Regions from separate parts of the Marinomonas maritima genome, predicted to be linked through region 3. Evidence: predicted binding sites of a transcription regulator. Region 3 holds the regulator's gene; each other region holds the start of a gene.

Region 1 (7,904 bases), on a different contig from region 3:
GTATTATTTACGTGAAATGGTGTCACGCCATGAATTGCAAGTGGCTCACTATTATCTAAAAAGAAAAGCACCTCTTTCTGCTTTACGTCGCAGCCAAGAAGTCATTCAGCATTACCCAAGCACTCGGTCTGTCGAAGAAGCTCTGGCGATTTCAGTCCAATCTTATAATGATCTAGAACAGACAGATCTAGCGCAAATAAATCTTGCCGTGTTGAAGCAAAGCTTCCCCAATTCTTCGCATATTGACAGTGAAGGTAACTTCATTGCCCTTGAACTTCCAAACGACGCTGACCCAAGCTTTTTATATTGGGTTACCTTTGGGCTAATCGATTAATATCCAGTAACCACGAACCGCTTAGCGAGCAGGGAAGAGGATTTCCTCTTGACCTGCTTCCCAAGCTGTATTTTTAACCATCACAACAGATTTAAACCTTTCAGAATTCAAAAACTTAGCCAACCACACTTTTACGTTGTGATATTCAGATAATTCAAACCATGCTTGATCAACAGCAGCAAATTGTCGCACAAATGGGAACACCGCAATATCTGCCACACTAACACTCTCACCAAATATAAATGCACTTTCCTTTAAACGTTTATCTAAACGCTGTAAAAAGACCTCTCCTTTACGACGGTAATAACCTTCACTAAATTCAGGGTATCGATCTGCGTATTTATAACGATCCAACCAATACTTAAAGAAGCGATCATTATATTTTATCCATGCTTTCACTTTATTTTGTTTAATAATTTGAAAGGGCCATAGAGTATCCAAAGAAATGTAACTATCTGCCTTCGAAAGCGCCCAAAAAATAATATCCAAGCTTTCTGGGTATCTAGCGCCATCGACATCTATAAGCTGAGGCACACTTGACCGACCGCCTAAGGATAATAAGGCAACAGGCTTTGACTTTAAGACAACCTCCCTTAAATACACAGGCACACCGAGAAGAGCAATAACGTATCTAGCTCTTATGGCATAAGGGCAACGCCTAAACGAATACAGCACTGGCAACACAATAACCTCCGACATTTAGCGTACATATTACAAATTATAAGCATAAAAAAGCCATGCTGTATAAAGCATGGCTTTTTGAAAATAATCAAAGGTTTAACTATACAATAGTTACATTCTCAGCCTGAGGACCTTTTTGCCCATCAGTGACTTCAAAAGTCACTTTTTGACCTTCTTGTAGAGTACGACGACCATCACCGTTTATAGAACGGAAATGAACAAAAACATCCGCCCCACCTTCACGTTCAATAAATCCAAACCCTTTTTCATCATTAAACCACTTAACAATACCTGATACTAACTGACCTGACATAACAACCTCATTTTTTATGTTGCCCTTAAATAAGCAATCTTTTAACTACGCTAAAAATAATTAGACTTTCAGCAACGATCTAACCGTTAAACATAATATAGAAAATTCGAACTAAATAAATACGCTAACACTTCGATAATATGTCGTAAAAAATAAAATAGAAACCAAGTATTGTTAAAAAAAGTAATAGTTAATACGTAACAACCATAGTGCAAATTCAAAACTCAAAGCGCACCTACGGAAATCAAACCACCAAAAATCCAAAACAGTGCATTTTCCAAAAGATAAAAAAGAAAGCACCAAAAAAATGCACAACTGGAATAATTATTGCTTAATTCCAGAACGATTTCAGATTGACAGAATAAAAAGCCCATAAAGCCCCATAAAAGAGCACCGGAAAGTGAGAAAATCCATTACGGTGCAATAAAAACATTAGGAGCCATCCGTGACAGCCACAAACAGTGCAGTAGAAATGCTCGTTTCTAGTTCAAATACTCTTTTCATACTACTTGGCGCGATCATGGTATTTGCCATGCATGCCGGATTTGCTTTTTTAGAAGTCGGTACAGTACGTCATAAAAATCAGGTCAATGCGCTCGTCAAAATCATGACAGATTTTGCAGTATCGGCACTTGTCTATTTCTTTGTCGGCTATCAAATTGCCTATGGTGTTAACTTCTTCGAAAGTGCAGCCACCCTGTCTCAGGAGAATGGCTACGCACTTGTAAAGTTCTTCTTTTTGATGACATTTGCCGCCGCAATACCAGCGATTATCTCAGGCGGTGTTGCTGAACGAGCAAAATTTTACCCTATGTTAATATCCGCCGCCGCTATTGTAGGTATCGCCTATCCATTTTTTGAAGGTATCGTATGGAATGGAAATTATGGAGTTCAAGGCTGGTTAGAAGAACAATATGGTGCTCCTTTTCATGACTTTGCAGGATCAGTTGTCGTTCACGCTTTTGGAGGCTGGGTTGCTCTTGCTGCTATTATTTTGCTCGGCACTCGTAATGGCCGTTTTAGGCATGGTAAATTAGTCGCCTTTGCACCATCAAACATTCCTTTTCTTGCATTAGGGGCTTGGATCCTTTGTATAGGCTGGTTTGGCTTTAACGTCATGTCAGCACAAACGCTAGATGGCATTAGCGGCTTGGTCGCCGTGAACTCTCTAATGGCCATGGTTGGAGGCATTATTGCTGCCATGATATTTGGCAAAAATGATCCGGGGTTTATTCATAATGGCCCATTGGCCGGGCTTGTTGCAATATGCGCGGGATCAGACATTATGCACCCCATTGGCGCATTGGCGACTGGCGCATTTGCTGGCGCCATTTTCACATTTTTATTCACCCATATTCAGCAAAAATTCAAACACACTGATGATGTTCTTGGTGTCTGGCCGTTGCATGGCGTTTGTGGTGCATGGGGAGGCGTTGCAGCAGGAATTTTCGGATCAGAGGCACTTGGAGGTTTAGGCGGCGTGAGCTTTATGTCTCAGCTTATAGGGAGCCTAGGTGGTATTATAGTTGCCACATTATCTGGATTTATTGTTTACGGCATGGTTAAAGTCGTCAGTGGATTACGCTTAAGCGAAGAGGATGAATTCAATGGCGCAGACTTATCCATCCATAAAATTGGTTCTATTGGTAAAGAGTAAAATACTCTAGCTCACTACGAACTAAAAGCCTAAGTTTGTTCTAACCACTTTTCATTAGATCAAACTTAGGCTTTTCTATTTTCACCATCCACTAAAGTTAAGTAAAATACACTTTTCCAAAGAGAATTTATTAAATGCAAATTTGGCTGCTAACACACAGTGAAGAATTCAAAAAAATAACTGGAACCGGAAAGCTAGTCAAAGAAATACTGAAAAATGAATGTGACATCATTGAGTGGTCTAGAGTCATGCCGAGCAAAACTATTTTGAATTTATCACCAGAAGATACTCTACTCATCTATCTGTGTGAAAATGAAGAACTCAAATACCATCACGACAGCGGAATAACGGTAAAAAACATAATAATCATTGATGGTACCTGGCAACAAGCTCGAAAAATTTACAACCAATCCCCCTACCTGAAACGATTCAAACATTATGAGATAGCAGACATAAAGTCCGTTTACAGCAAACGTCGCAACCAAAAAGTCGCAGGGTTATGTACAGCAGAAGTCGCAATTCACTTATTAGCAAAATATCAGCATCCAGCAATGCCGACTCTACTCGATAGGTTTACTGAATTTAATCGGTAACGCTCACTCTAATTTCGCCAAGATACTCAACCCAAGCCACCATTTCATCGCCAACAACAACAGCACCTACATTTTCAGGTGTACCTGTCATGATCAAATCACCCGGTCTTAATTCAAAAACCTCTGATAATTTACAAATAACCTCTGCAATAGACCAAGTTAAATTTGAAACACGACTAATCTGCTTAATATCACCGTTAACCTTTAAACCAATTTCCGCTTTTGCAATATCAACAGTAAGACGATCATTTTTTAAACGTATTGGACTTATTGGGGCAGACTCATCAAATGATTTCCCTACCTCCCAAGGACGACTCTTCTTTTTTGCTTGCGCCTGGAGATCACGTCGTGTCATATCCAAACCGACAGCGTAGCCAAGGATTGCATCAACTGCTTGTTCCGCGGTTAAATTACGACCCGCTTTACCTATAGCAATAACAAGTTCAACCTCATATTCGAACTGTGACGAAGCCATAGGATAGGAAATATCGGTCACGTCAGAAAAACCAGCAGGAACAACACATGACGCATCTTTCGCAAAAAAGAATGGAGGGTCTCTTTCAGGATCATCGCCCATTTCTTTTGAGTGCTCAGCGTAATTTCGACCAACGCAATACACTCGCCCAACTGGGAAAATCTGATCACTTTCCACAACAGGCAAAAATACACGCTTTTGTTCCGGTATAATATGTGTCACATAAACCTCAAAATAATAGGCAGACTAAATTTAAAAGTGCCCTGCTTTTAACCAAATAAAACAATTTGACACAACATTCCAACGGTCTAATGAAAACTCAGGCTCTCGTAGCCAACCGCCAGTAGTCATTAGATTACCACCGTATTGTGCCTGCCCAGATATAATGAATAACTCAACGGAAGAACATAAGTCCAATTGCCTTAATATATCGTCACCATTTCGAATACGAATAAGCCAAACTCTCTCTACACCAAACTGATAAAGTGACAAGATTTCTGACTGTCTAGATGACCAAATACTAGGTGTTTCGACATAGACCTGATTCAAGTCTGACACTTGAAACTGGTGCAACTTCACTAATAAGAAACAGCCATCAAAACTATGGGGAGCATGACTAGTACCTGGAGGGTTCCTGAAATAACTACCAGCCTTAAAATCGCCTTTTTCATCGGAAAAAATACCATTTAATACAAGTATTTCTTCACCCAATGGATGCGGGTGAGGACGAAAAACAGAACCAGCTTCGTAGCGTACCAAACTCGTCGCATGACCTCGCTCAGCCTCTTCTCTTGCCAAAGGTTTTCTATGAACGCCAGACATAGGACTGGCAATCCAATCAATTTTGCCCGTATCCATGAATACCGTTTCAGAAAAGTCCATGTTGAGCATAATTAACTGCCAGCCACCTTAAAAAATAAGTTTAACGGCTTGATTAAATAACAATCAAGTTATTCCTTATTTTTAAAATAAAACTGCACAATAAAAAAAGGCACCAGATGTTGCCATCTGGTGCCAAAATGTTCCAACAAATCCGCCTACAAGAGAAGAAATATGGAACCTTGAATGATCTTGCTTAACGTAAGGCTCCTACCTTAATTAGACAAATAGGAGCCTTAGAGTAAATAAAATCACCTATTAAAGAAGATCTTAGAAACCGTAGTAAACACCAACAGAAGTTTGAGTATCAGTATCGTTGTTAGAAGCATTCTCATACTTACCAACTTCACCGAACACATAAACGTTAGATGCAAGGCTGTAAGTTACACCAGCAGCGTATTCGTTAAAGTCATTAGAGCCAGCAGCATCAGGATCAACATTCTGATAAGAAGCGTACACATCACCAACACCGTAACCGTAACGGGCAGCTAGACCTAATACATCTTGAGTATCTTCAGTCGTTTCATACTTACCCGTAACAGACAAGTTAGCCATCGGCATAACTGTAACGGCTAAACCTGTAGTCGCTTTAGGATCAGTCGCTGAAGTATTTTCACGAGAATCATAACCCAATGCAACAGACACTAGATCAGTAGAGTATTTAACAACACCCATAACTGAAGTACCATCTGTATTAGATGCAGCTAATTCACTATTGTCACCTTTAACTTGGGCAGCAACTTGAACTTCAAACCCATTCATAGAAGGAGAGAAGTAAGCAATCGTATCGCCTTCAGTCGTTTTTGCAGCGTTTGTCATACCTAGATATTCAAACTGATCAACAGAGTCTTGAATAGCATTGTTGTAAATAGTGTCGAAAGAACCAACTTGTACTTTACCAAAGTTACCTTTCAAACCAACAAACGCTTGGTCAAGACCAACGCTAACGTCACCAGACTTTTGATCAGCGTCAGCTTCTAGCTCATACTTGAAGAAAGCAGTTAGATCATCATTAATTTTTGTTTCGCCTTTCAAGCCGATAGTCGACCCGTTATCTTCAAAATTACTTCCTGCATCTTTGTCTATGTACGCATATTGAATGTTACCGTAAACATCTACTGTAGAACCTTCAGCAGCTTGAACTGATACAGAAGCAAGTGCAGCACTGGACACAGCAATAGCAATAATCGATTTTTTCATTCTCGTTTCCCTTTAAAATATTTAGCTTTTTCTTGTAGGCGCTTGATATGTGCAAGCAACAGTCAAACAATTTAAACATTTCACAGAAATTGACAACCTTATGCGAGCTACTTGCATGCATTATCCATTTTATGATCTTTATTTATGAAATATATAATTAAAAAAGGATATTGAGTGTCATATAAATATCGTAAAAATAAATAAAATTGCTATTTTTCAACCGCTTAAATATCTTAAATTTAAAAACAAAATGAAATGTGAATTTTTTTACTTTAATGACACTTTAGAATGCATTTTTTGAAAATATTGCGTAAACACACAGCGGATTTTCGAAGAAAGGTAACAATTAAAGTGGAATGATTTTAGAGAAAGACGAAGAAATCAAAGTAGAAATGAGCTAGAGGGTCAGAGACCCCCCCTTAGGCGTGTAAAAAAATCTTTTACCACATTAAATCATCAGGAATTTGAAAGTCTGCATAGGGGTCATTATCAACACTCTCGACACGATTATTACAAACAAGTACGTACGAAGAATCCCGCTCATTAATCTTCACAGCAACCGGTTCAGGAATAAGTTCATACTGCTGATCAAGCTTAATGATAGCCAAGCGCCCACGGCTCAAATCATCATGCATTGACTGACTAATATACAGTTTTTTCACTTTTTTATTATCAGTAAAGTGATAAGCAATATCGCCATTTTCTTTTCGAACACGATTTTGATTTATCATCTGACGAATTTGCCCTTGCACCGCTTTAGACTCAGCAAGCTTTTGTCGCTCCAAATTCAAAGCTCGATCTTTCTCTGCTTTATCATCTCTTTGACGCTTCAGCTCTTCCAAACGCTCATCATGATCAGTGGTAACAATTTTGCCTTTTTTAACTTTTTGTTTATGTTGTAAGGTCTCTGCTTTTAATTTTTTAACCTTCTTCTTATCAACGAGACCTACACCCAACAACTGCTCTTGTAATGACTTAGCTGCCACAATAATTAACCTCCGTAATACCAACCAGAATATAATTAACAACATCAAACTGGATATAGAAAAGCCTTAGTATTGAAAGACCCTATCTCGATCTATAAAAACAAAAAAAGCGACTTAAAAGTCGCTTTTTAGCATTCGCACTGCTGAGAGAATCCTCAGCAACGTTACCTTATAAAGGTGTAACGTTTTGAGCTTCAGGGCCTTTTTTGCCTTGAGCTACTTGGAATTCAACTTTTTGGCCTTCAGCCAAAGTTTTGAAACCAGAAGTGTTGATTGCAGAGAAGTGAACAAAAACATCAGGACCTGAATCCTGAGTAATGAAACCGAAACCTTTAGTTTCGTTGAAAAATTTTACTGTACCAGTTACTACGTCAGACATGTCTGTTTATCCTGTAGGTTAAGTTAATTTATACGTAAGTGCTATCACCTACGTTATAGTGCTAAAAAAACTCGGTATTACTTATGATTTAACAGGACGAACATACTGACGTATTATTCGCAACTCTGGACATAAATATTGCCAACTCTTTTAAACGAAGTTCATTCTAGCCCGCTTTGAATCTCTAGGTCAACTAAGTTTTGAAAAAAATATCAATAAAATGTTACCTGTAATCAGATAAGAACAGTAAAAACTGTCGGTATGAATTAGATAGATTTATTTTTTAGTTATGCCTAAATTCAGATAATAAGTGCGACACTGCAATAGAGGTGTAGAGGAAGCCAACTGCTGAAGTTGGTATGATTCTTCTTACCACAGAATGAAGCAGTACCAACATGAATTATCAG
Region 2 (7,904 bases), on a different contig from region 3:
GGTTAGAACATGCGGGTAAGACCTACCATGCAGGGTATTTTATTGGCTTAGCTGAGCAGTTTGATTTAGGGAGCCAAATTGATCAGGTGATTATTAGTCGGGTCATTGAGTATATTAGGTCTAAGAAGTTGGAGATTCCTTTAACGGTGAATTTATCCGCTTCTTCTTATGCTAAGCCAGCCTTTATTGAGTGGCTAAACAAAACGTTAAGTCATCTTGAGGTTGGTGTAAAAAGTAAGCTGATGTTTGAAATTTCAGAACAGAGCGTTTTACTTGATGAGCAGCAAGCCAGTACATTGGCACAAATGCTGAAGGCGCAGCATGTCTTATTTGGCATTGATAATGTGGGTAAGCAGTTTTCGGCCTTCCAGTATTTGCAAAATCTTATGCCAGACTATGTCAAAGTTGACTCATCTTATACTCGTATGGCTGCTGGCAAGGAGTCTGAATCCTTCTTTATGCATACGCTTTGCAAGATGTTCAATAGCTTAAATATCGAAGTTATTGCAACAGGCGTAGAAAACGAGAAGCAATTAGTTGCTTTAAAACGCTTTGACCTTGCTGGCGGGCAAGGGTTTATTGTTGGGCGTGCGAAAGATATGTAAAAAAGTCGAATTATATCTGACTTTAACGAAAGTGATGGACTCAAATTAAAGAATCATCACTTCCCTCTATGTTATGAGCATCGACCATTAAACTATCGTCTTGGCCATTGTGTACGCCACGAACCCATTTTCTACCAAGTAATTTCTTTTGGGCAGGCAAAGGTAGCTCGGTAAATTGTATTAAGCGTTTTTCTGATAGAAGATCGATTAAATCTTCTAAAATGCGCATCATTTCACTGTCTGATTCAGACAGTATCTCTTGGGTACTGGTGCTTGTTGCGGTGAATTTTTTTTCTAATATGCTCGCAACTGACGGTTCATTTGGTGCGACTAATAATGAATAATCGTCTGACTGGGATGTGGCAACATCAATAATCTCACCATTTTCATTGACTTTTGCGTATAGCATATTGATTTCCTTATATGTTTCAATTTGTAGTAAGGCGATTACTTCGCTTCACATACTACCTAATACACACTATTCTAAGCTATAGTTGTCGTCATTGTATTGTTGCTTTTGTAAATCAGATTTTTGGTAGTTTAGGAGAAAAGAGGGTATGTCTGACTCTGATCGTTCGGAACAGAACGCTTCGTCATCTGTAGAAAATGATTCTCACGAAGAAAGTGAAATCATCAACGGATCTGACGAGGATATAATAGAGGAGCCAAACACAGAAGACTCTAAAGTGGATGACCTGCAATGGAAGACGCAAGGTGCGTCATTAGAATACCCAAATCCACTACTAGATTGCCTCGTGTTATTGAGTAAATACTTCCATAACCCCTATACAGCAGATGGCATTGCTGCCGGCTTACCTATTACTGATAATGCAATGACGCCTGAACTTTTTCAGCGCGCTTCTCAACGCATAGGAATCAGCTCACGCTTTGTTAAGCGTGCTTTAAAGAAAATTCCAGATATGGTGCTTCCCACTGTACTTTTGTTGAAAGACAAACAAGCCTGTATTTTATTGGAAATGGACAATGCGAAGGGAACAGCAAAGATACTTCGCCCAGAGTCTGGAGAAGGTGAGATAGTATTGCCGCTGGCAGACCTTGATGAATCCTTTACCGGTTATTGTTTTTTTGTTCGTCCGTTGTATCAATTTGATAAACGTTCTGAAAAAAGTGACGAAGAAGATGGTAAAAAAGGTCATTGGTTCTGGGGAACTATTGTTGGTTCTTGGCGTATATACCGCGATGTTTTTATTGCCTCGTTACTCATCAATATTTTTGCCGTAGCGAGTCCACTTTTTGTGATGAACGTGTATGACCGAGTTGTACCCAATAATGCATTTGATACACTTTGGGTGTTGGCTATCGGTGCGGCGGTTGTCTATTTATTTGATTTCTTATTACGAACACTACGTGCCTATTTTATCGATATCGCGGGGAAAAAATCCGACATATTAATATCGGCTACCATTTTTGCCAAAGTTAGTAATATTACTATGGCGTCACGGCCAAAATCTGTTGGCGCGTTTGCTAAAAACCTTCAAGAATTTGAAAGTATTCGTGACTTTATAACGTCTGCTTCAATCACGACCTTAGTTGATATTCCTTTTATGTTTTTAATCATCGGTGTGATATGGCTTATAGGCGGCCCAGTTGGCTATATTCCCATTGTGACGATAGCATTGATCGTTTTATACAGCGTCATTATTCAAATACCGTTACGTCGCTCGATAGAAGAAGGTCAAAAAACAGCGTCGCAGAAAAATGCCGTCTTGATTGAAAGTCTTTATAACGCAGAAAGCGTTAAGCTTAATAACGCGGAAGGTGTGTTTCAAAAACAATGGGAAAATGCGGTTGGAAACATTGCAGATTGGGGGGTGAAAACTCGTCAACTATCTCAGTCCTCTTCTTCTTTTGCGATGGTGGCCCAGCAGTTAACGACTGTGATCATTGTCATTGTTGGTGTCTATCAGATATCTGAAGGTAACATGAGTATGGGGGCCTTGGTTGCTGCCGTCATGTTAACGGGTCGAGCGCTCGGTCCAATGGGACAGGTCGCCAGTTTAGCGACGCGCTATAACCAAGCTAAATCGGCTTTTACTTCGCTTAATGAAATCATGGCCTCGCCGGTAGAAAAACCAGATAACGTTAAATTTGTTCATAGGCCTTTGTTTAAAGGCGAATTTCAGTTTGAGGCGGTTAACTTTGCTTATCCTGACCAAGAGCAAGCTGCGGTGAGTGCCATTAATATTAATATTAAGCAGGGCGAAAAAGTAGCCATTATCGGACGTATCGGTTCAGGTAAATCGACGCTTGGTAAATTGATGACAGGGCTTTATACACCGGACAGCGGTGCGATAAGAATTGATGGTGTGGACTTGCGACAAGTTAACCCTACAGATTTACGTCGAAACGTTGGTTCTGTTTCACAAGATGTAAATTTATTTTATGGTTCTATCAAAGACAACATAGTAATGGGCGTTCCTTACATGGAAGACGAGGCCATTATTCGAGCAGCAGATCTTTCTGGCGTCTCCGAGTTTGCTAATCGAAAACCCAATGGGCTAGATAGTCTTGTTGGTGAACGTGGCGCGTTACTTTCTGGTGGTCAGCGCCAAAGCATTGCTATTGCAAGGGCGTTATTATTTAACCCACCTATTCTAATTTTGGACGAGCCGACAGCCTCAATGGACAATACGACTGAATCGAGAATGAAGCGTCGTTTGATAGAAGGGGTTAAAGACAAGACTCTTATACTTATTACTCATAAGGCTTCTATGCTGGATATGGTGGATCGTATTATTGTAATGGATAATGGTCGCTTGATCGCTGATGGTCCAAAAGCGCAAGTACATGAAGCACTTCGTCAAGGTAAGTTGAAGGTCAGTTAATTATGAGTAAAAAATCCCCAATATCACAAGACGATTTAGAATATTTAACGGATCGAAATGCGGCGTTAATGCTAAAAACCCCTCGGGGTGGAAGGATCATTTTGTGGGTTATTTTCATTTTTGTTGCTGCTGCTTTGGTGTGGGCTAATTACACAGCTCTGGATGAGGTAACGGTTGGTGATGGTAAAGTTATTCCCACCAGTCAGGTGCAGCAGATACAAAACCTTGAAGGCGGTATTCTAAAAGAAATAAATGTCAAAGTTGGTCAGGTGGTTGACAGCGGACAAGTTCTAATGACGATTGAGAATACGGAAGCGTTGTCATCATTGCGAGAGCAACAAGCAGAGTTTGTGAATTTGCAAGTCCGTGCTACTCGTTTGCAGGCGGAGTCTTATAGGATAGAACCTGAGTTTGATGCAGATATCAAGAAACAATATCCTCTGGTCGTGAATCGAGAGTTAGATTTATACAATAATCGATTGGAATCTTTGCGCACCAACCAAGCGAGTTTTCAGCAGCAAATTGAGCAAAGGAAACAAGAGATTGTTGAGCAGCAAGCAAAGCTAGACAATCTGAAGCAGAGTTATGTATTTTCAAAAGAAGAGTTAGATTTAACACGTCCTGCATTTGAACAAGGTGCTGTTTCTAGAGTTGAGCTATTGCAGCTTGAGCGTCAAGTGAACCAGTTACAAGGGGATTTAGAGGCGACTCAATTGGCGATTCCTCGTGCTCGTTCCGCCTTGAAAGAAGCGCAAAGTAATTTAGCAGAAAGCGATGCACAGTTTCGCGCGGAGGCTCAGGAAGACTTAACCAGTGTCAAAAGTAAGTTAGATCAGCTTAAAGAAGCCAGTGTTTCACTTGAAGACAAGGTTTCCAGAACACAAGTTCGATCGGCTGTGAAAGGCATTGTAAAACAAATTCAATTGAACACGGTCGGTGGGGTCATAAAGCCTGGTATGAATTTGATGGAAATTGTACCCATTGAAGACTCTTTGTTGATTGAAGCGAAAGTTCGCCCTGAAAATATTGGTTTTATTCAGCCTGGCCTTAATGCTGTGGTGAAACTTTCCGCTTATGATTTTGCTATTTTTGGTGGTTTGCATAGCACGGTGGAAAATATCAGTGCGGACACTATTCTTGATGAAGAAGGAAACAGCTTCTTTTTAGTCAGGGTTAGAACCGATAAAAACTATCTAGGGACAAAGCAGGCCCCATTGCCTGTTATTCCAGGTATGCAAGCGACGGTAGATATTATTACGGGTAAAAAGACCTTATTAGATTACTTGCTAAAACCTATCTTAAAAGCCCAGCAAAATGCGCTTCGTGAGCGATAATTACAAAAAATACTGTAGGAATGCTAACAAGTAACAAATGTTAACACTCTAGCTTTTTTTACTGGTTAGAATATCCAAATTGCACTTGATAAGACGAGATTTATTTTGAAAATTTTGTGTTGGAATACAGATAACGCCGTATGGAAGCATTGGAATCAAGTGATTAGTGCTGATGCATCATTGGTTCGTGTCGAAGTGTTAGGTGATGTGTATGAAACGCTTCAAACGGCGTCGTTAGAATTCAAATATTGCTTTATTTTTTTACAAGACAAATCGTTTTCGAAGCAGGTTGAGGATGTGGTTGCATTGCGGTCAGCCTTTCCAAATCTGAAAGTTATTGTATTTCCCAATCAGACTAGCCAAGCAGCGGCGTTAAGGCTTTTCTCTGTTGGTGTGAGTGGGCAATGTGCACCTTATATTGGTAAAGAGCAATTGGACCTGGTGTTGTCTGTCGTTGACTCTGGTGAGATTTGGGGTGGGAAAATATTTATTCAGCAGCTGATTCAGCAATCTGCAACCACGGCACAGGTTAATGAAAGTGAATTGGAAGACTTATCTGAGCGTGAGTTGAGCGTGGCTCAATGTATAGCGAAAGGATGGTCGAACAAAAAAATTGCTCTTGAAATGGACATTACCGAGCGTACGGTAAAAGCACATTTAACGTCAATTTTTAAAAAAACCAATACAAAAGACCGACTAGCTTTAGCATTGTTGGCGCAGAGTTATTACTCTGTGCTTTAATTTAGTTCTTATTGAGCTGTGCTCTGCACTGCTTTCGCTCGTTATTCCTCTTATTCTTTTTCCTTCACCGTTGTATTCACTATAGAGCTCCTCTAACGGGGCTTTTACTTTCTATTTGTCTTTAATTCTTGTGTATCGAAATGGCGCATATTTTGCAGCACCTTTAAATGTATTTTTACGTTTTTAAGAGAGTGCACTATGTCTGCGCCCCCAATAAAAGAGTTAACAGTGATGCTTGTTGATAATGAGCCCGCCAGAGCGGCTATTGTTGAGCAGGCGATGATTGATAGCGGCTATCGCGTTATTAGACGTCTTGATAATACTAAAAATCTGACCGAGGCAGTAACCGAATCTCAACCTGATATGGTCATTATTGATATCGAATCCCCTGATCGAGATGTGTTGGAAAATATGTCGCGACTCACTCAAAATAATCCTCGTCCCATCGTGATGTTTGCTGAAGAAGATGACTCTCATCATGTTGCAGCGGCTATTAGGGCGGGTGTTAGTGCGTATGTCGTAGACGGTGTCAAAAGCGGCAGCGTCAAAGCCATACTGCAAGTTGCGATAGCCAGGTTTCGTGAATTTCATGCGCTGCGTTCTGAATTGGAGTCGGTAAAAAGCCAGCTTGAAGATAGAAAATTGATAGACAAAGCGAAAGGCTTGATTATGAAGCATCAAAAATGTGATGAACCTGCTGCTTATCAAGCCCTTAGAAAGCTGGCGATGGATCGCAGCCAGCGTATGACCGACGTTGCCCGAAATATCATATCAGTAATGGAATTAATGGAGGTTCAAAGTGAACCTAAATAAGCCAATGAACATTATTCTTAATAGCGAGCCTGTCCGGGTGGGTTTTATCCCATTAATTGATTGCGCCCCTTTTGTTATTGCTCATGAAAAAGGCTTCTTCATTCAGGAAGGGGTTGAGGTTGTTCTTTCTAAAGAGGCCTCTTGGGCCAGTATTAGAGATAAAGTTGCATTCAATTTACTGGACGGTGCACACATGTTGGCGTCTATGCCAATTGCGGCCAGTTTAGGTATTGGTACGATTAAAACCGCCATGCAAACCAGTTTTACCGTTAGTCATAATGGCAATGGCATTACGATTAGCAATAATTTGTATGAACAGCTTCAGCAATACGCTAATTCACCTTCTGAGATTCGTTCCGGTGTTGCATTAAAAAGGTACATAAACAGTCGTGAGCCGCAATCCGAGCCACTGCGTTTTGCGATGGTTTACCCTTACTCTTCTCATAATTATCAATTGAGAGACTGGCTTAGTTGTGCGGGAATTGATTCAGACAAAGATGTTCAGATTATTGTTGTCCCACCGGTAAAAATGGTGGATAGCCTAAAAAAGGGTGAAATAGATGGCTATTGTGTTGGCGAGCCTTGGAACAGTCTTGCGGTAGCGCAAGGCGCCGGTCATATGCTGGTGACAGGCTATGAAATTTGGGGGAGTACGCCGGAAAAGGTATTTGGTGTGAATTCTGTCTGGGCCGAGAAAAACCCACAGATTCATCTTGCGATGATTCGAGCGTTAGAAAAAGCCTGTACTTGGGTGGATGAGCCCGAAAACAGATCCGAGCTCTTGAATATATTAAGCCATCCAGATTATCTGAATTGCACCATGGAGCAATTGATTTATGGGTTTGGTTCAATTAAGCCGAAAGGGCAGTTTGATTGGCCGATGGAAGCGTATCAGCGTTTTTCAGGTCACGAAACCAATAAGCCTTTACCCAGTTATGCTTTGTGGATTATGGCGCAGATGTATCGTTGGCAGCAATTAACTCAAGTGACTTCACTTAATAATGTGGCAGAACAAGTGTATCGACAAGACCTTTATTACCAAGCGTTAGGGCTTGAGGTTGAACGGGATGATTCGTGGCGTTTATCTACTCAAGAAGAGTCAGAGTGGTTAGGTGCGGTTGCGTGCAGGAAAATTCGTTTACACCCAGAGGGTATCTTAAAAGGATTTTCTGAATAGGGTGTCTTTTAATAGTGCGTTGCGCATGCAAATAGGGCGTTAGCGACGGTGGTTCATGTTATTCGAGCTTATAAACGCGAAGAATTTTAATAAAAACTAATAAAATCAGTATCTTATTTTTATTGGCACGCCATATGCTTTATATTTAGAAATCAGGTTAAACATATAGAACTTACTGTATGTTTTCCAAACTTACATTTTGGTGAAATAAGCAACGATGCTTGATTGTCACCCACATTACAGATAGTTCAATGTAGAACTATTTATGAATGGCAAAGGCGCCTGTGAACACATTTTTTGTGATTCACATGCGCCTTTTTTGTTTTTATTACTTTTCTAACGCGGAGCATGGCTATGACTATGAGATCTTTTAAAGCGGCTTTATCTT
Region 3 (7,904 bases):
TCATAACCTTGATAAACCGCAATCCAAGTAACCACGACGGAAAAACATATCGCTTTAATCACACCATTCATAATATCGGTATCAAAATGCACAGACTGCTGCATCGATGACCAAAAAGCACCATCATAAACTCCCAGCCAGCCAACCGAAACCAACTGCCCACCAAGGATGCCAGAAGCAGAAAAAATCAAACTCAACAGCGGCAAGCAAATAACGCCCGCTATAAATCGTGGTGCAATCACACGCCTTAGCGGATCTACACCCATCATTTCATAGCTGGATAACTGCTCCGTTGCTTTCATCAAACCTATTTCAGCGGTCAAAGAAGACCCCGCTCGGCCAGCAAACAAAAGCGCCGTCACAACTGGCGAGAGTTCACGAAGCAATGATAATGCTAACAGCTGACCAACCGCTTCTTCCGAACCGAATTTAGCCAAAATACTGTAGCCTTGTAGTGACAGCACCATCCCAATAAACGTACCCGAGACGATGATAATCACCAAAGACAAAACACCAACAGAGTAAAGCTGTTTAACCAGTAGATTAATAGATTCACCAAAACGCACCGGCACTCTAAAAATACTTTGAATTAAAAAAATGCCAGCTCGCCCAACCGCTTCAAGCCAATCAAAAAGCCATGCGCCCATGGATATTATTGCTTTCATTGCGCTGCTCCGTCTTTATTAAGCATACTGTTGGCATCTTCCGGATAATGAAAAGGTACAGGCCCATCAGGCTCGCCATTTAAAAACTGTTTAACCTGAGGGTCTTCAGACGCTCGAATCTCCGCAGCGGTTCCTTCAGCAATTACGCGACCACCAGCAAGAATACAAACATGATCCGCTATCGACAAGGACTCTTCCACATCGTGCGAAACCACGACAGAGGTAATATTAGCGGAGTCGTTCAATTCACGAATCAATGATACCAGCACCCCTTTAGAGATAGGATCTTGACCAGTGAAAGGTTCGTCATACATCACTAATTCTGGGTCAAGCGCAATAGCACGAGCTAACGCGACGCGACGCGCCATGCCACCTGATAATTCAGAAGGCATTAAGCCCGCCGCACCACGCAAACCGACACTATGAAGCTTTTGCGCAACGACTTCTCTAATAGCGTAAGCATCTAGCTTTGTGTGCTCCTCTAAAGGGAATGCAATGTTTTCATAAACAGACATGTCACTAAAAAGTGCGCCACTCTGAAAAAGCATCCCCATTTTTTTACGCGCTTTATACAAATCGGAGCGCGATAATCGATGAACATCTTGACCATCTACTAAAATACTCCCTGAATCGGGAGCAAGCTGCGCCGCGATCAACCGCAACAAGGTCGTTTTCCCTGTTCCACTAGGGCCCATTACCGCCGTCACTTTACCGCGAGGAATCGTCAAGGAGACATTTTCGTAAATGACCCTCCCTCCGCGCGTAAAATGAACATCTTGGACTTTTATATACGCATCTAGCACTGACACACCTTTCCATCCATATCAAATATTGCTAGATACTAGCATTGCCCCCCAACAAATAAAATCACTACGCCATAGAATCCAATTTGTTTGTAATATCAAGTCTTGAATTTCATTGCCAAACCTCATTAAATGGGGCTTCTTAAAATTTGTGAGTATCTTAGACGTTATGTTGCTGTTTTCCGCCGCCCTAATCGCAGGGTTAATCTTACTGGTTATCAGTTCTGATAAATTCATCGAACACTCGGCCCTAGTCGCAGAGAAAATGAATGTAAATCCAATGATCATTGGGATTACATTAGTGGCCTTTGGCACATCCGCACCAGAAATGGTGGTTTCTGCCATTGCTGCTCTTGATAACGCGCCAGAAATAGCCGTTGGTAACGTACTTGGCTCAAACATCGCCAACATTGCTCTCGTCTTTGGTATTACCTTATTATTTTCAGCGATTCCAATAGCTCCCGGGCTTTCATCTAAAGAAGTGCCTCTTGTTCTTGTTATTACACTACTCACCGGCTTTCTACTTTTTGATCAAAACCTTGGCGTATGGGATGGCATCATATTAATCGCTGCCTTTATCATTATTTTGACCATTCTGCTTCGCGGCAGTAAAGACTTACAAAGTGAATTAAAAGAAGGCCTACCAGAGGATGACGGCGCGTCCGTTGGTAAATCTCTCATCATTGCTTTAATCGGGTTGGCGATATTAATTGGCAGTTCTAAGCTGCTCGTTTGGGGAGCCGTAGGTATTGCAACCGCTCTTGGCGTTAGTGAATTAGTCATTGGCTTAACTATTGTTGCTATCGGCACCAGCCTGCCAGAGTTGGCAGCGTCCGTCAGCAGTGTTCGAAAAGGTCATCATGATATTGCAATAGGTAACATTTTAGGTTCAAACATATTCAACCTTGCCACAGTACTGCCTTTGCCTGCCCTTATCGCTCCGGGAATGATCGATGAAAGCATTATCAGTAGGGATTACCCTTGGGTTCTTGGCTTAACGGTTACCCTTGCTATTGCTATTTATTTGTTCCAGAAGACAAAAAACAACAAAATCCCTAGATGGTTAGGATTGCCGCTTATCGCTTCTTATGGCATTTACTTGCTAGTAATTAGCACAAGCGGCTCGTTGTAATGCAGATGCTTAAAAAAATTGTCCGTTTTAATAGTTTGCTTTTTATTGGGTCTGCACTAGTGCTGGTAGCCTCTTTATTCTGGTATGGAGCGACTCCGAAGCAAAACCTTGTTGAGGCGAATTCACTAAGCAGCTCTCCAGACTATTTTATCACCCAAGTTAAAGTGAAAGAATTCGATATCAATGGCGTGCTGATTGAGACACTTAATGCACAACAAACACTTCACTACATAACAAAATCTAAAACATTACTAGAGTTTCCCAGCGTCGAACGCCACTCAATATCAGGCAGCTGGAGTGCAAAAGCAGATAAGGGGGTTATTGATGACGGAAGTAATGATATTCTATTAACAAACAACGCTAGAGCAACTAAAAAATATCTTCAGTCAGAAGACATAAAGCTTACTGCAGACAGCGTACATTACTTAGATAAAGATCAATCTTTAACGAGCCAAGGAAACGCGACACTTATCTCCGTACAAGGGGAAACTTCTGCTAACACGATCACAACTTATATAAATTCAGAAGAAGTCTTTATGACGGGATCTGTACGAGGAAAATATGAAACAATTCATTAACTTCAGTATATTGTTCATCTCAACCAGTATTTGCCAATATGCGTATGCACTCCCTGATGACACAAAGCAGCCATTAGAAATTCAAGCCGACGAAGCTTCATTTGACCAAAACTCTGGTGAAGCCATCTACAAAGGCAATGTTTTCGTCAAACAAGGCTCTATTGAAATCCAAGCGCAGTACCTTAAAGTTTCAACAGACGCGAAAACTCGAAAATTTAGCAACTTAGAAGCGACAGGACAACCAGCCAAGTTTAGTCAACAAATTGACTGGAGCGGCAACATTGTCATTAGCAAAGGCAATGAAATTCATTATTCAACCATTGAGTCCAAGCTAGAAATCACTGGTAACGGCTACTTAAGCCGAATGAAAAACTCTATAACTGCCGATTACATTCTTTATATGATTAACGATGGAACATTCAGTGCAGAGAAAAAAGATTCAGGACGAGTATCCATGACATTACAACCACAAGTACCTGAGGAAAAAAAATAAATGGCCCTACTTGAAGCGAAACATTTAGCAAAAAGTTACAAAAAACGCCAAGTAGTGAAGGATGTTTCTATTGCTGTCGAATCAGGTCAAGCCGTTGGCCTACTTGGTCCAAACGGGGCTGGCAAAACCACCTGTTTTTATATGATAGTTGGCATGGTAGCAAATGACGCTGGCGGCATATTTATCGATGGCGTAGACATCACTCAGGACGCCATGCACACTCGCGCCCAAAAAGGTATTGGCTACCTTCCTCAGGAAGCCTCTATTTTTCGAAAAATGTCCGTCGAAGACAACATCACGGCTATTTTAGAAACTCGTAAAGAGCTAACAAAAAGCCAACGAAAAGACAGACTCGAAGACTTATTAGAAGAGTTTCACATTACCCACATTCGTGAAAACTTAGGAATGGCGCTATCAGGTGGAGAAAGGCGACGTGTTGAAATAGCAAGGGCTCTGGCCATGAACCCTAAGTTTATCCTACTGGATGAACCTTTCGCAGGCGTCGACCCTATTTCTGTCGGCGACATCAAACTCATCATTAAGCACCTTCAAGAAAGTGGAATCGGCGTCCTAATTACCGATCACAATGTTAGAGAGACTCTAGACATTTGTGATAAGGCTTACATTGTTGGCAATGGTTATATTATTGCTTCTGGCGATGCCAGTACCGTCATCAACAATGAACAAGTAAAAAAGGTCTATCTAGGCGACGACTTCCGTCTGTAACCCCTTATCATTGCTGTAGAAAGGGAGTAGTATGCATAACTCGTTCCAATTCATTCAAATAAAAAGAGTTGCTCTATGAAGCAGTCTTTGCAACTAAAACTCGGCCAACAGCTGACCATGACACCACAGCTACAACAAGCCATTCGCTTGTTGCAGCTTTCCACGTTGGACCTGAAGCAAGAAATTCATGAATTTCTTGAATCTAACCCTCTTCTTGAGCTTGATGACGACGAACAGGTTCAAAACGATCAACCTGCAAGTATTGAGTCAAAAAGCGCCCCTGAGGCGACCGTTGATAGCAATAATGAAGAAGCGCGTGTTGAATCAGAGTGGACAGAAAGCATTCCTGAAGAACTGTCTATTGACAGCAACTGGGATGACACATACCAAAACTCTGCGGCCGTGAGCGATCATAATAGCTATGAAGGTGAAAGCGACTTCGAAAGCCGCAACGCCCCAGCAGAAAGTATACAAGACCATCTAATCTGGCAATTAAATCTAACCCATATTTCTGACCGAGACATTGAAATTGCTTACGCTATTATCGAATGCGTTCAAACCGATGGCTATCTAAGTATTTCAACTCAAGACATTTGGGAGTCCCTTTGTGTTGAATTAGAAGATTTAGACATGGAAGAAGTCATCGCAGTACAGCATAGACTGCAACGTTTTGACCCAGTTGGCGTCTGCTCCATTGATTTGCGGGACTGCTTGCTTGTTCAACTAGAGGCATTTCAAAATCACCCTCTTTATAAAAGCACATACAATCTCATTGACCATTATCTACCATTACTAGGCAATCGAGATTTTGCACAATTAAGCCGAAAAACAAAACTAAAAGACGAAGCCCTAAAAGAAGTTGTTAATTTAATACAACAACTTAACCCGCGTCCGGGCTCAGTGATCGATGCTGATGATACAGATTATGTCATTCCTGATGTATCCGTAAAAAAACACAATGGCATATGGCAAGTTGAGCTAAATAATGATGCCCTCCCGCCTATCAAAATAAACGAAACCTATTCCGCCATGGCGAGTACGGCTGCCACGACTGCAGCAGATGTAAGCTACATTAAAACGTCTCTTCAGGAAGCCAAATGGTTTATGAAAAGCTTACAAAGTCGCAACGAAACACTCTTAAAAGTGGCCAGCTGCATTGTAAGTCGACAAATTGATTTCTTTGAATTAGGTGAAGAAGCCATGAAACCGATGGTTCTTCATGATGTTGCCGAAGAAGTTGGCATGCATGAATCAACCATTTCTAGAGTAACAACACAAAAATACATGCACACACCAAAAGGTATTTTTGAACTGAAGTACTTTTTCTCCAGTCATGTAAATACAGCGTCAGGTGGAGAATGTTCTTCTACTGCAATACGAGCTATGATTAAGAAACTTGTGGCTGATGAGCCAGCAAAAAAACCACTGAGTGATAACAAGTTAGCCACTGTTTTGGCTGACCAAGGCATACAGGTTGCTAGACGAACTGTTGCCAAATATCGAGAGGCGATGAATATCCCTCCTTCCAATGAACGAAAACGACTGATCTGAACGGAAACCATTTCATCATGTCCTTGAAATCATTATTAAAAGCTGAGCTCGTTTTGGCGAAGCAAGATATTGTTAGTAAAAAACGAGTTTTAGAAAGTATCGCCGACATTGCATCCAATCGGCTGCATTGCAATAACGAGGCCGTTTATGACGCCCTATTAGGACGAGAAAAGCTTGGAAGTACAGGCATAGGCAATGGCATAGCGATACCTCATTGCCGCCTAGAGTCTGCAAACCATACCGCCATTGTCGTGATGTCATTACAAGCTCCGATAGATTTTGACTCGATTGATAAGAGAGCCGTTGATCTTATATTCGCCTTAATCGTTCCGCCTAATGAATGCGATCAACATCTTGCAACATTGGCCCAAATCGCAGAATTAGCTCAATCGCCTGAAGCGCTCGACAAGCTACGAACCGCTCAAACCAACGAAGATCTATTTAATATTTTTGACTCATTAATATAGGAAGTAAAGCATGCAGGAAGAGTCCATCACCATCATAAATAAACTTGGCTTGCATGCTCGCGCTGCTGGCAAATTAGTGGAAACAACGTCACGCTTTTCTTGTGATATCACCATAGAAAAAGACAGTCGTAATGTAGACGGCAAAAGTATTATGGCAATGATGATGCTTGCCGCTGGAAAAGGAACGAACATTCGAATCAAAACCAATGGAGAAGATGAAAAAGAGGCAATCAAAGCCGTTGTTGAATTAATTAACAATCGTTTTGGTGAAGACGAGTAACCCGACAATGTCAATGTCAGAGAAAACCACTCTCAATCACCTTAAAACGGTCACCGAATCCCTTGAATCCGGCGCCACAATGCAAACCCGTTATTTACTTAATGGGGCATTGCCAGCGCAAGACGTTGCCAGACTATTAGAGTCCTCACCCCCCAAAGAGCGTAAATTGCTCTGGGAGCTAATCGAAGCAAAGAATGAAGGCGAGGTTCTACAATACCTCAGCGAAGATATTGGCGTTCAATTCATGAAGAATATGGATACAGAGCGACTTATCGCCGTATCCGAACATTTCGAAAGTGATGACTTAGCCGATTTATTACAACACTTACCAGAAAAAGTCGTAACAGAAGTTCTAGCTTCCATGAGCTCGCAAGACAGAATGCGAGTGGAAGCATTATTAAGCTATTCGGAAGATTCCGCCGGTGGTTTGATGAATACGGACACAATCACCATCCGTCCGAACATCACTGTCGACATTGTTTTTCGTTATTTACGCAGACATTCAAAACTACCAGACATGACAGACAGCTTACTGGTTGTCAGCCGCTCAGACCGACTGTTAGGAACACTTCCTCTTACCAAGCTTTTAGTTTCAGACATCAACGACACCGTTCGTGACATCATGGAAACTGAATTTACCGTTATTCACGCCGAAACACCTGCCAGCGAAGTCGCTCAGCTCTTTGAAAAAATGGACCTTGTGTCTGCACCTGTCATTGATGGCACGACTAAGAAACTGCTTGGTCGTATCACCATCGATGACGTGGTAGATGTTATCCGAGATGAAGCAGAACACTCCATGCTGAGCATGGCAGGCCTTGATGATGATGAAGACACCTTCTCCCCCATTATGCAGACGACAAAAAGACGCGCCGTTTGGCTTGGGATCAACCTCATCACCGCGTTTATTGCCTCATACGTCATAGGCCTCTTTCAGAACACATTAGACCAAGTCGTGGCATTAGCCATACTCATGCCGATTGTCGCCAGTATGGGGGGGATTGCCGGATCTCAGGTATTAACACTTGTCATACGCGGTATCGCACTAAATCAAATAGGCTCCGCAAACACCCGATGGCTCTTGAACAGGGAGATTATAGTTGGACTCCTTAATGGCATCCTTTGGGCGACCGTCATTGCTGCATTAACCGCGCTTTGGTTTGACAACATTAAAATTGCCTATATTATTGCGAGCGCAACCATAATTAA
Region 4 (7,904 bases), on a different contig from region 3:
TGTCTGGGCGGTTCTTTTTATCAAGCATCGCTTGGTGAAAATGCCGATAGGCCGTGCTTGGGAAGCACTTCGTGAAGATGAAATTGCTTGTCGTTCACTTGGTTTGAATCATGTATTGGTAAAACTTTCTGCCTTCATGTTGGGTGCGTCAACAGGTGGTTTAGCGGGTGTGTTTTTTGCTACCTACCAAGGTTTTGTTAATCCGTCTTCCTTTACTTTCTTTGAGTCTGCGTTAATTCTTGCCATTGTTGTTTTGGGCGGTATGGGCTCAACGTTGGGGGTGGTTATTGCCGCTTTCTGTCTTACTGTTTTACCTGAAGTATTAAGAGAGTTCGCCGAGTACCGTGTCTTAATGTTTGGTATTTTGATGGTAGTAATGATGGTTTGGAAACCTCGCGGTATTGTTCGTGTAACGCGAACCGGTTTTGCAACGAGAAAAGGGGCAGTGAAATGAGCCAAGAACATGTCTTAAAAGTAGAAAACTTGGTGATGCACTTTGGCGGTATTAAAGCGTTAAATGATGTGACCTTTGATATAAAGCGTGGCTCCGTATCTGCCTTGATTGGACCAAATGGGGCAGGTAAAACAACGGTATTTAACTGTCTTACAGGTTTCTATAAAGCAACGGGTGGTAAAATTTTACTGTCCGCCGCAGGAAAAGAAACCAGCATAATCAAAGTGTTGGGAGAGCCTTTCCAGCCAACAGACTTTTTATCTCCCTTTGCTTTCTTTCGTCGCCTTAAGTACAAAATGTTTGGTGGTTCGCATTTAGTGAATCGTGCTGGGTTATCTCGGACTTTTCAAAATATTCGATTGTTTAAAGAAATGTCTGTTGTGGAAAACTTATTGGTTGCTCAGCATATGCGAGTCAATCGCAGTTTGATTTCAGGCATTTTAAATACCAAGGCATATAGGAAGTCTGAGGAAGAAGCATTAGAACGTGTGTTCTATTGGTTGGGTGTCGTGGATCTTGTAGATTCAGCGAATCGCTTAGCAGGAGAGCTTTCTTATGGTCAGCAGCGTCGTTTAGAAATTGCTCGTGCTATGTGTACGAATCCTGAGATCGTTTGCTTGGATGAGCCTGCGGCGGGTTTAAACCCTTCTGAAACCGAAGCACTTACCAAAATGATCCGTGTTTTACGTGACCAGCACAATACAACAGTGCTGTTAATAGAGCACGACATGGGGATGGTTATGGACATCTCGGACTATATTGTTGTATTGGATCACGGTGAAGTCATCGCAAAAGGTGGTCCTGATGACATTAAAAACGACCCGAAAGTCATTGCTGCTTATCTTGGTGCAGAAGAAGATGATGAAGAGGTGACACTATGACATCTTTGATGGAATTTAAAGAGGTTGATGTCCATTACGGGCCAATCCAAGCGTTAAAAAAAGTTTCTTTAACGATCAATGAAGGTGAAATTGTTACCTTGATTGGAGCAAATGGTGCGGGTAAGTCGACGTTACTAATGTCTATTTTTGGACAGCCACGTATTTCTTCTGGAGAAATTATTTATCGTGGTGAGGATATTTCACAAAAATCTGCGCATTATGTTGCGTCGAATGGTCTTGCTCAATCACCTGAAGGCCGACGTATTTTTCCAAGTATGTCGGTAGAAGAAAACCTTTTGATGGGGACGATTCCGATCGGCATGGATCATGCCGAAGAAGATATGCAGCGCATGTTTGGATTGTTTCCTCGCCTATTGGAGCGTCGTAATCAGCGAGCTTCAACTATGTCTGGTGGTGAGCAGCAAATGCTGGCGATTGCTCGAGCATTGATGAGCCGTCCGAAGTTGTTATTATTGGATGAACCGAGCCTAGGTTTAGCCCCCATTATTGTTAAGCAAATCTTTCAAATTTTGAGAGATGTAGCTAGCACGGGTATGACAATTTTCCTTGTAGAACAAAACGCCAATCATGCATTGAAACTGGCTAATCGTGGCTATGTGATGGTCAATGGTGAGATTCGTATGACGGGCTCAGGTCAGGAATTATTGGTTAACCCAGAAGTGCGTGAAGCTTATTTGGGCGGGCACTAAGCTAGAAATTCTCTTCTATAGAGTTATCTAGTTTTACGCTTATTATCAAAGCGGTGTTTCATTTATACATTAAATGAAATGCCGCTTTTTTATTTATGTGGATAAAAAGATCGTTTTTACACAAGAAGTTCAATAGAGGCGTCGGCAGAAGTGAAAAATGTGTTACGTGCTATGCTCTAAAGAGTTTGTTCGTCAAAATGTCTTTAACTTGCGAAGGTTGGGAAGCTTCTCCAAGTGACGCATGAAAGATAGCGTCAATTTTGTCCCCAAAGTACGCATAGACCTCGTCTTCACACATCGCAGGAGCAAGTCCTGCAGGGTTTGCCGACGTAGATACAATCACGCCTTTAAAAGCGGCACATAGGCGCTGTACTGGGCTATGCTGAGAGAGTCGTATAGCGACGCTTTTGTGTTCTCCTCTTACCCAGCTGGGGGTGATTTGAGTATCGGGTACTACCCAAGAGGTCGGTGTCTCATTAAGGCTGACTAGACGCTGTATGGCATCGCTGTTTAATGTTTTTAGCCAAGGTGTTAGCTCTTCTTGAGAGCCAGCAATGAGAATCAACCCTTTTGATTCAGAGCGAGATTTCAGTGCTAAAATTCGTCGTACAGCTAGTTCATTAAAAGGATCACAGCCTAATCCCCAAACTGCTTCGGTAGGGTAAGCAATGACGCCGCCTTTTCGAATGATGTCAGCAAGCTCGGTTTCAGAAGTTATAAGGCGCATATGAATGAAGGCTCGAATGGGTGTTAGAAAGATATTAGTGCAGAAGATTGTAGCGAGATTTTTAGAAAGGGGCTAGCAGGACTTCCTTCTATCAGCAAGGTGGTCATACTGACTCAGCCAAGAGGAAGGAATACCTGCTACATAGTCTGAATAGACTTATTTCATTGCGGCAATTTTTTCTTTGATTTCATTGATCTTGCTATTTACCACTTTTTCTAGATGTTCAAGCTCTTTGACCAAGTCATCTTTTGTCACTTTAACTTCATGTTGTCTGCCAACAATGAGTTCCAGCTCTTCCATTGCTCGTAATACGATAAGAGAAGGCTCTTGTACTTGACGATAGGTTTGCTGGCCACCGTCAGCTAATACCGTTTTTGTTGAGCGACCAAATTTGAATTTTTTACTTTTAGGTAGCAAAGAACCTTTTTCACGACGGTAATAAATTTTTAAAACATCGTGGCCGCCTTCAAAGCGTAAAGTGAATTTTTCAATGTCCTGTATGCTTGTGATACCCATGGACTGGAGTGTTGGATACATAACCGTTTTCCTGTTTATTAATAGTCATTCAATAGACATTAATTAGTAGGGGATTGTGGGTATAAAAGCAAGTCAAAAATAGGAGAAAAGCTGAGATAACGCAGGCAATGTGTGAATAGCTTTGCCTGCATTGTTTTTTCTTAGCTAGAAGCGATTAATCGTCGTCTTGTTCCGCATGATCAATGTTTAATTCTTTGATTTTACGTGTCAACGTATTACGTCCCCAGCCTAATAAAAGAGACGCATCTCGACGGCGTCCACCTGTATGGGCGAGAGCGGTTTCAATCATAATACGCTCAAATTTTGGAACAGCTTGATCGAGAATGCCTTTTTGTCCTGTTGCTAGTGTGCTGTCGACCCAATTTCTAAGGGCTTCCTCCCATGATGCGAATGGCTGTTCATAAGGTGCGGCTGCGAGTAATTCTGGTGGTAAATCTTCAACTAATACTTCACGTCCTGACGCCATAACGATTAGCCAGCGACAAGTATTTTCTAGCTGACGAACGTTACCGGGCCATTCCAGTTGAGTAAGATAATTTTCGGTTTCTTTGGTCAGCAGCTTAGGTTCAACAGAAAGCTCATCTGCGGCACGACTCAAGAAGTGGCGTGCTAATTTTGGAATGTCTTCACGGCGCTCTGATAACTTAGGCAAATGAATGCGGATGACGTTTAGACGATGAAATAAATCTTCACGGAATGTTCCTTTTTGCACCAAATTTTCTAAATTTTGATGTGTGGCAGCAATGATACGAACATCGACTTTCACCGCGATATGGCCGCCTACTCGATAGAACTCGCCGTCTGCAAGAACTCGCAGTAAGCGAGTTTGTGTTTCGGCTGGCATGTCACCAATTTCATCTAAAAATAAGGTGCCACCGTTGGCTTGTTCGAAACGGCCGCGGCGCTGAGTATTCGCACCGGTGAATGCGCCTTTCTCATGGCCAAATAGTTCTGATTCAATTAAATCGTGTGGAATGGCAGCCATATTAAGGGCGATGAAAGGGTTAGCAGTGCGAGGGCTATGAGTATGTAATGCCTTTGCGACTAACTCCTTACCAGTTCCGGATTCTCCATTAATTAGCACAGTGATGTTTGAGTTAGCGAGTCGGCCAATGGCGCGAAAAACTTCCTGCATGGCAGGGGCTTCACCGATGATTTCTTTGTCTACTTCTGGCTCGACTTCTTCTTCCATAAAATCTGTGCTGGGTCGTGCATTTCTATGATGCAGTATGGCGCGTTTTACAAGGCTAACGGCTTCTTCAACATCAAACGGTTTTGGTAGATATTCAAACGCGCCTCCTTGATAAGATGCCACGGCACTTTCAAGGTCTGAATGCGCCGTCATAATGATGACAGGCAAATAGGGGTGATCTTTTTGTAGTTTTTCGAGCAGTGCTAAGCCATCCATTCCAGGCATGCGAATGTCACTGATGATGGCACTTGGCTGCTCTTTATCTAACATGTTTACTAGGTTTTCAGCAGATTCAAACAGACGGCATTGAATTCCCTCTTGCTCTAATGTCTTTTCCAATACCCAGCGAATTGAGCGGTCGTCGTCAACAATCCATACGGTTTCTTCTGGTGTCATGAGTGTTTCTCCTGGTGTTGGACTGCCATATCAATGGGAATCAATATATTAAATTCGGTTTCTTTAGGGTAACTGTTGCACTCCACTATTCCGTGGTGTTGGTGAATAACGGATTGGGCGATAGAAAGGCCTAAACCGGTTCCATCCGCTCTAGCGCTTACCATTGGATAAAATAGTGTTTTTAATATGGCTTCAGGAATGCCAGGACCATTGTCAATGATGCTGATTTTGCAAACTAAGCGGTGACGTTTTGAACCTATGGTGAATTGACGTAAAGCACGAGTCACTATATGAATGGTTTTACTATGATTGTTTTCGTCTTCCATTAGGGCTTGCATAGCGTTTCTGGTGATATTGAGTAATGCCTGTATTAATTGTGACTCATCACCAATCAAATCTGGAATACTAGGATCATAGTCTCTAATGAGCTGGATTTGATTGTCGGTTTCAACGGAAATCAACTGCCTGACTCGTTCGATTACTTTGTGTACATTTAGAGGTTTGTTTTTAGGAAGTTGTCTGGGGCCTAATAGCCTATCAACAAGATCGCGTAAACGATCAGATTCTTCAATAATGACTTGTGTGTAATCATTTAGCGCTTCATCGGTAAAGGCCCGACTAATAAGCTGCGCAGCACCACGGATTCCACCTAAAGGATTTTTGATTTCGTGGGCAAGACCTCGTACCAGCTCTTTGCTGGTTTCATGGTTCGCTATTAACTCATCTTCTTGTGAGATGCGCTTCATTCTGTCTCGTGGATACAGTTCTATAATTAGGCTTTCTGTGTCATTTGATGTGCCCATTATCGGGGTAACTGTGTAATCACAAAAAAGTTTTTTGTTATTGCTGCACTCGATTTCAGCTTCCCGCTTAGTGAATGGGTGGCCGGACTCTATAGCGGCTTGGAGGGCGTGGATGCTGTCTTCGTTTTCACGAAAAGCGGCTCCAAGGTCGTGGCCATAAATTCGACGACGACTTACTGCGAGCAGCATTTCAGCGGCCGGATTTAAGTATTCGATCTCGAGCTTGTCATTCAATTGAACAACAGCGGTGGATAAGTGGTCGATTAATAAGCTATACACAGACAGTGCCTCACTATTGACTCCTGCTTTATGAACTCTTTGCACGAAGTGTGTACTTATAAATACGCTGTTAAAAATAAATGCGTCTTTACGTCACTTCTGACCTCGTGCGAAGGCCTCTTATTGTTTCCTATAATGGTAGTTGCAAAAAGCGAACCAACATTGGGCGATTCGAAATAGCTTATATATTAAGGCTTTTGTATCAATGAAAAATCTAAATGCACAATTATAGTGCATGCTGGTGTGGCCGTGATGCTTATTTTGTGCAAAAAAAGCCCCGATCTGCGTCGAGGCTTTTTAGGTATTTTAACGACCTAATAGTTTATAGGCTGTAGTACAGCTCAAACTCAAGAGGGTGAGTTGTTGTGGCAACGCGTTGTGCTTCAGCTGTTTTTAGCTTGATGTAAGCATTGATCATGTCATCAGAGAACACGCCGCCTTGAGTCAAGAATCCGCGATCTTCGTCTAGACATTTAAGCGCTTCTTCTAGGCTGCCAGCAACCTGAGGAATAGCCAATGCTTCTTCAGCCGGTAAATCATACAAATCTTTGTCTGCTGCATCGCCTGGGTGAATCTTGTTTTTGATACCATCTATACCTGCCATCAACATTGCAGAGAATGCTAGGTATGGGTTAGCGGTTGGATCAGGGAAACGAGCTTCAATACGTTTGCCTTTAGGGCTTGCAACGTATGGGATACGGATAGAAGCAGAGCGGTTACGAGCTGAGTAAGCAAGCATTACAGGCGCTTCGAAATGTGGAACAAGACGCTTGTAAGAGTTAGTTGAAGCGTTAGTGAACGCATTCAATGCTTTAGCGTGCTTGATAATACCGCCAATGTAGTAAAGCGCCATTTCAGATAGGCCAGCGTATTGATCGCCAGCGAATTGGTTTTCACCATTTCTCCAAAATGACTGGTGAACGTGCATGCCAGAACCGTTGTCGCCAACGATTGGTTTCGGCATAAATGTCGCCGTTTTGCCATAAGCATGAGCTACGTTATGTACGCAGTACTTAAGGATTTGAACTTCATCTGCCTTTTTAACGAGTGTGTTAAATTTAACACCGATTTCGTTTTGGCCAGCAGTCGCTACTTCATGGTGATGAACTTCGATAACCAAGCCCATTGTTTCCATTGCGCCACACATTGCAGCGCGTAGGTCATGATGAGAATCAACAGGTGGTACTGGGAAATAGCCGCCTTTTACGAAAGGACGGTGGCCCATGTTGCCGCCTTGAATCTTCTTATTAGAAGACCAAGCCGCTTCTTCAGAGTTAATTTCTACTGAACAACCAGACATGTCTGTTTTCCAGCGAACATCATCAAAGATGAAGAATTCAGGCTCAGGACCGAAGAATGCAGTATCGCCAAGGCCGGTAGACTTTAGAAACTCTTCAGCGCGAATGGCAACAGAGCGTGGATCACGATCGTAGCCTTGCATAGTAGAAGGTTCAATGATGTTACAGCGAACAATAACAGTCGGCTCTTCAGTGAAAGGATCGATAATAACGGTGTCGTCCTGAGGCATCATGATCATGTCTGATTCGTTGATACCTTTCCAGCCAGTAATGGAAGAACCATCAAACATCTGACCGTTTTCAAAAAACTCTTCGTCTACCGTAATAGCTGGAATTGATACGTGTTGTTCTTTACCTTTAAAATCGGTAAAGCGAAGGTCAACCCACTTCGCGTCATGCTCAGCAATCAAGGCAAGGGTCTTGTTTGACATAGTTGTTCTCCAGTCGTAGTGAAAGCGAAATTACTTTTCGTTTTTTAAGAGTGCTTTAATATAAAGCGTCATTTATCGAGTTATTTATCAAGTATAAAGTAAGCATAACTTGTGCCAGAATTTCGTGCGGCCTTATAATGTTTTATATAACAATAAGATAGAGGCTTTTCATTTTAAATTGCAGTTGCTAATAGTC

The links. Region 3 encodes sigma-54, which starts transcription at its own class of promoters, with help from an activator protein. Its sites were predicted from a motif close to TGGCACNNNNNTTGCTNT; they were not measured.
Region 1: a site for sigma-54 is predicted at 1,645-1,662, ahead of M3I01_RS14090 (ammonium transporter). Genes of this name have one in related genera too.
Region 2: a site for sigma-54 is predicted at 5,668-5,685, ahead of M3I01_RS05645 (ANTAR domain-containing response regulator). Genes of this name have one in related genera too.
Region 4: a site for sigma-54 is predicted at 6,121-6,138, ahead of glnL (nitrogen regulation protein NR(II)). Genes of this name have one in related genera too.

Annotation. Positions count from the first base shown of each region.
Region 1 covers NZ_JAMZEG020000003.1:397,412-405,315, forward strand. The annotation lists gene M3I01_RS14075 (outer membrane protein assembly factor BamD) at 1-334, shown strand, start outside; gene M3I01_RS14080 (glutathione S-transferase) at 356-1,033, opposite strand; gene M3I01_RS14085 (cold-shock protein) at 1,116-1,328, opposite strand; gene M3I01_RS14090 (ammonium transporter) at 1,774-2,985, shown strand; gene M3I01_RS14095 (tRNA-uridine aminocarboxypropyltransferase) at 3,120-3,578, shown strand; gene M3I01_RS14100 (fumarylacetoacetate hydrolase family protein) at 3,568-4,275, opposite strand; gene M3I01_RS14105 (cupin domain-containing protein) at 4,306-4,944, opposite strand; gene M3I01_RS14110 (porin) at 5,203-6,132, opposite strand; gene M3I01_RS14115 (DUF2058 domain-containing protein) at 6,573-7,118, opposite strand; gene M3I01_RS14120 (cold-shock protein) at 7,288-7,497, opposite strand; gene M3I01_RS14125 (IS30 family transposase) at 7,893-7,904, shown strand, end outside.
Region 2 covers NZ_JAMZEG020000001.1:1,182,457-1,190,360, forward strand. The annotation lists gene M3I01_RS05620 (bifunctional diguanylate cyclase/phosphodiesterase) at 1-605, shown strand, start outside; gene M3I01_RS05625 (hypothetical protein) at 646-1,014, opposite strand; gene M3I01_RS05630 (type I secretion system permease/ATPase) at 1,163-3,451, shown strand; gene M3I01_RS05635 (HlyD family type I secretion periplasmic adaptor subunit) at 3,454-4,785, shown strand; gene M3I01_RS05640 (response regulator transcription factor) at 4,891-5,526, shown strand; gene M3I01_RS05645 (ANTAR domain-containing response regulator) at 5,725-6,339, shown strand; gene M3I01_RS05650 (CmpA/NrtA family ABC transporter substrate-binding protein) at 6,326-7,516, shown strand.
Region 3 covers NZ_JAMZEG020000002.1:1,059,843-1,067,746, forward strand. The annotation lists gene mlaE (lipid asymmetry maintenance ABC transporter permease subunit MlaE) at 1-665, opposite strand, end outside; gene M3I01_RS11050 (ABC transporter ATP-binding protein) at 662-1,468, opposite strand; gene M3I01_RS11055 (calcium/sodium antiporter) at 1,620-2,600, shown strand; gene lptC (LPS export ABC transporter periplasmic protein LptC) at 2,600-3,178, shown strand; gene lptA (lipopolysaccharide transport periplasmic protein LptA) at 3,162-3,671, shown strand; gene lptB (LPS export ABC transporter ATP-binding protein) at 3,672-4,397, shown strand; gene M3I01_RS11075 (RNA polymerase factor sigma-54) at 4,473-5,948, shown strand; gene ptsN (PTS IIA-like nitrogen regulatory protein PtsN) at 5,966-6,415, shown strand; gene M3I01_RS11085 (HPr family phosphocarrier protein) at 6,426-6,695, shown strand; gene mgtE (magnesium transporter) at 6,709-7,904, shown strand, end outside.
Region 4 covers NZ_JAMZEG020000001.1:405,914-413,817, forward strand. The annotation lists gene livM (high-affinity branched-chain amino acid ABC transporter permease LivM) at 1-454, shown strand, start outside; gene M3I01_RS02060 (ABC transporter ATP-binding protein) at 451-1,335, shown strand; gene M3I01_RS02065 (ABC transporter ATP-binding protein) at 1,332-2,045, shown strand; gene M3I01_RS02070 (L-threonylcarbamoyladenylate synthase) at 2,215-2,772, opposite strand; gene M3I01_RS02075 (DUF3461 family protein) at 2,929-3,309, opposite strand; gene ntrC (nitrogen regulation protein NR(I)) at 3,464-4,897, opposite strand; gene glnL (nitrogen regulation protein NR(II)) at 4,894-5,979, opposite strand; gene glnA (glutamate--ammonia ligase) at 6,302-7,708, opposite strand.